Regions from separate parts of the Microbacterium sp. A8/3-1 genome, predicted to be linked through region 2. Evidence: predicted binding sites of a transcription regulator. Region 2 holds the regulator's gene; the other holds the start of a gene.

Region 1 (2,199 bases), 2.2 Mb from region 2:
GGATCCGACCTCCGTGGCATCAAGACCACCGCGAAGAAGGTGGACGGCGGCTACATCGTCAACGGTGCGAAGACCTTCATCTCCTCCGGCGCCACCGCCGACCTCGTCGTCACATTCGTGAAGACGGGCGAGGGCAACCGTCCCGACGCGTTCAGCCTCGTGCTGATCGAGAACGGCATGGAGGGCTTCGACCACGGCAAGAAGCTCCACAAGATGGGCTTCCAGGGTCACGACACCGCCGAGCTGTCGTTCAGCGACGTGTTCGTGCCCGAGGAGAACCTCATCGGCGGCGTCGAGGGCAAGGGCTTCGTGCAGCTCATGATGAACCTGCCCCTCGAGCGTCTGTCGATCGGTGTCGCCGGAGCTGCGGCCGCGCAGGCCGCGCTCGACTGGACCGTCGCGTACACGAAGGACCGCGAGGCCTTCGGCGAGCGGATCATCGACTTCCAGAACACCCGCTTCAAGATCGCCGACATGGCCACCACGGTCGACGCGCTCTGGGCCTACATCGACCGCGCACTGCTCGCCTACTCGAAGGGCAAGCTCTCGGCCGAAGAGGCCGCGAAGGTCAAGTTCTGGGCGACCGAGCGCGAGTGGGAGGTGCTCGACACCGGCGTGCAGCTGCACGGAGGCTACGGCTACATCACCGAGTATCCGATCGCCCGTGCCTTCCTCGACGCCCGCGTGCACCGCATCTACGGCGGCACGAACGAGATCATGCGTGAGATCGTCGGACGGCAGATCGCGGGGAAGCGGTAGGGCCGTGATCTGATCTGCATCGGGAGCGCACGTCCGGGGATGGTTCCTGGACGTGCGCTTCTGTCTGTGGGAGTGGTGGCGGCTCCAGAGTGATCTTCACGGTCTTCCGAACTGCATGATCGGCGGATGACGACGAGCGGGTCGCGGAGCATCGGCGATATGCCGGGAATGTGTTCGAACAAAGATTCGAATGTCGGGCCATTCGCGGGTAGAATTGGGGCATGTCGAAGCTCACCGGATTGCATGAGGCGTTCACCCGCCTCGCTGCGGTGTGGGCGGATGCCGATTGCCCCACGGACCTGTCGCGGGAGCAGCTGATCGCCGTGAATGCCGCGATGGGGCTCGTGCAGCGACGACTGGATGCCGCGCACGCCGACGTCGCCGCGCGGATCGCGCACGAGTCTCGGCGTGAGCTCGGGGCGGGGAGCCTCGCGAAGGAGCAGGGCTTCCGGACGGCGGCGAAACTGCTCGCCGCGACCGGAGGGGTGTCGATGGGAGACGCGTCCCGCCTGGTGAAGGTGGGGGAGGCCACCGCACCCCGGACCGACCTGTTGGGTGGGCGGTTGCCTGCCCGGTACGAGCTGCTGCGCGAAGCGCTGGCGTCGGGCGCTCTCGGAGTGCAGGTGACGGCGCTGATCGTCGGTTTGTTGGACCGGTGCCGCGTGGTCGCCGGGGCGGAGCGCATCGGGCTGGCGGAAGAAGTGCTCGCTGAGCGGTGCACGGGACTGGGGCTGGACGATGTCCGCAAGCTGATCGCTCGCGCCGAAGCGTGGTTGGACCCCGACGGCATGCAACCGAAAGACGACGAACGCCGCGCGAAGCGGTCGGTGAACATCTTCGAACGGGACGGGATGGTGCACCTGAACGCGGTCCTCGATGCTGAGACCGCAGCTCCGGTGGTGACCGCGATCCGCGGGTTCGTGACCGCCGCTTTCGCGGCGCGGGCCGATGCCCCGAATCCGGAGGCCCCGGATGCCGACCGGCGCACGGTGGCGATGATCCAGGCCGATGCCCTCGCGATGTTCTGCGCGCACGTCCTCGGGTGCGAGTCTCGAGTGCCGCTCGCCGGTGCCACCGTGGTGGTCAGGTTGACGTTGGACGATCTCCGCGGTGGATCCGGGGCGGCGACCGTCGATGGACTCGATCAGCCGGTGAACATCGGGGCCGCGCGGCGGATGGCCGCCGGGGCCGGGATCATCCCGTGGGTCTGCGGCGGCGGGAGCGAGGTCCTCGACTGGGGGCGGGAGAAACGCCTCTTCACCCGAGCCCAACGCCTCGCCCTCGTGGAGAGAGATGGCGGCTGCGCGATGTGCGGTCTGCCACCGGGGATGACGAAAGCGCACCACATCCGATGGTGGACGAGGGACAACGGCCCCACCGATCTCAGCAACGGGGTGCTGTTGTGCGAGACGTGCCACCACCGGATCCATGACAACGGAT
Region 2 (2,199 bases):
GGGTGAGCCCGCGCAGATCATCACGGAGCGGGAGGGCGTCGAGTGAGGAAGTCACCCTTCCATGCTAGGCCGCGTGCCCACCGCGTGACGTCAGTCCGCGTACTGCGCCGGGATCGCGAGCTCCTGGCCGATCTGCAGTGCTCCACCGCGCAGCATGTTGAGCCGGCTGATCTCGCCGATCACGTCTCGCGGGTCGGCGGTCGGGGCGACCGTGTTCGCGATCGACCAGAGCGTGTCGCCCGGGAGGACCGTCACCGTCTGGAAGTCGGCCGTGCTGAAGCTGCCTGCGGTGTCGTCGCTCGCGGCGATGGCGCTGCCACCGCTGATCGCTGCGACCGCGATGCCGATCGCGAGCGGAACCGCGGCGACGGCCAGCAGGACGCCACGGCCACGAGCGGTCAGTCGCAACCGCGACCGCGTCGCCGGACGTGCCGGGATGACCGCTGCGGTGCTGATGCTGATGCTGCTCATGTCGGGCTCCTTACCCAGTCCCCGTCGGCTGGGCCGGCGGTGAAGTTGGCGTAGCGTTCGCATTCGCATCTCGGCCGGGAGCCGTGAATGCGAAGCTACGTTCCGAAGATATCTTCGAGTTCGAACATCTGTCAACTGTTCTTCGAAATCGGATCCCCGAATCTTCCGACACGCTCGAACAGATCTTCCAGATCGGCCCGATACTCGGATACGGTTTCGATAAGAACACCCCACCACGGGCCTCCGACATTCGAAGAGGAACGTCGGATCGCGTACTGAAGGAGCATCATGAGCGAGAACTCAGCCCCGGAGCAGGAGGCTCCTCGGACGCGCCGTCGGAAGAGCCTCAGCCCGAAGCAGATGGCGATCCTCGAGGTCATCCAGACCTCCATCGCCCACCACGGCTACCCGCCGAGCATGCGCGAGATCGGCGACGCGGTCGGGCTCAAGTCGCTCTCGAGCGTGACCCACCAGCTCGGTCAGCTCGAGCTGAGCGGCTACCTCCGCCGCGACCCGGGCAAGACCCGCGCGATGGAGGTGCTGATCGACCTTCCCGGCACGAGCGGCGAGAACCCGGCAGACGTGGCCACACCGGTCGGCGATGCCGCACTCGTCCCCCTCGTCGGCCGGATCGCGGCGGGCGTACCCATCACCGCGGAGCAGCAGGTCGAGGAGATCTTCCCTCTCCCCCGCCAGCTGGTGGGCAAGGGCGACCTCTTCATGCTCAAGGTCTCGGGCGAGTCGATGATCGATGCGGCGATCTGCGACGGCGACTGGGTCGTCATCCGCTCGCAGAACAGCGCGGAGAACGGCGAGATCGTCGCCGCCATGCTCGACGACGAGGCGACGGTGAAGACCTTCCGCCGCCGCGACGGGCACACCTGGCTGCTCCCCCGCAACTCCGCGTTCGAGCCCATCCTCGGCGACGAGGCCACCGTGCTCGGCAAGGTCGTGGCGGTGCTCCGCGCGGTCTGACCGGCATGGTCGACCGGCATCCGTCGATCACGACCACGAAAGCCGCCCTCCTGGACGTTCAGGAGGGCGGCTTTCGCTTTCACAGCGTGCCCGGACATGCACAGCTCACGCGCCGCAGCGCATGCCGCCTAGGCTCGAAACATGTCGTCACCGTACGGTTCCTGGCCTTCCCCCTTCTCCGCCGCATCCGTCGCGGGATCCGCTCCTCGCATCGACGGCGCACGGTTCGTCGGCTCGGAGATCTGGTGGGGCGAGTCGGTCCCTGCCGAGGGAGGGCGCGTGACCGTCCGCAGCTCGAACGGCGCGGTGATCCTCCCCGCGCCGTGGAGTGCGCGGTCGCGCGTGCACGAGTACGGGGGCGGGGCCTGGACGGCGGATGCCGATGGCACGCTGTACTTCGTCGACGCGGGCGACCAGCGCGTCTACCGGCTCGCGCCTGGTGCATCTCCGATGCCGCTCACCGCCGCGGGGTCATCGCACGGTGGGCTCAGCCTGCAGCAGGGGCGCCTTCTCGCCGTGCGGGAGGACCTTCGCGGAGATCCGCAGATCCGCGGGATCGTGGAGATCCCGACGGACGGGTCTGCGGCAGACGATCCGACGGCGATCGGCGTCCTGGTGCAGGGCAGTGCGTTCTTCGCGCATCCCGCTCTCTCCCCCGATGGGGCACGGATCGCGTGGGTCGAGTGGAGCGGGGTGCGGATGCCGTGGGAGAGTGCACTCCTTTCGGTCACGACGATCGGGAACCAGTCGTTC

The links. Region 2 encodes LexA, which represses DNA repair genes until DNA is damaged. Its sites were predicted from a motif close to TCGAACANNTGTTCGA; they were not measured.
Region 1: ABS642_RS11990 (DUF222 domain-containing protein) is a predicted target of LexA. The motif match lies at 934-949, and genes of this name have one in related genera.

The regions. Positions count from the first base shown of each region.
Region 1 covers NZ_CP158357.1:2,447,554-2,449,752, reverse strand. The annotation lists gene ABS642_RS11995 (acyl-CoA dehydrogenase family protein) at 1-759, shown strand, start outside; gene ABS642_RS11990 (DUF222 domain-containing protein) at 981-2,199, shown strand, end outside.
Region 2 covers NZ_CP158357.1:218,505-220,703, reverse strand. The annotation lists gene ABS642_RS01140 (histidinol-phosphate transaminase) at 1-55, opposite strand, end outside; gene ABS642_RS01135 (LysM peptidoglycan-binding domain-containing protein) at 91-471, opposite strand; gene lexA (transcriptional repressor LexA) at 760-1,446, shown strand; gene ABS642_RS01125 (prolyl oligopeptidase family serine peptidase) at 1,588-2,199, shown strand, end outside.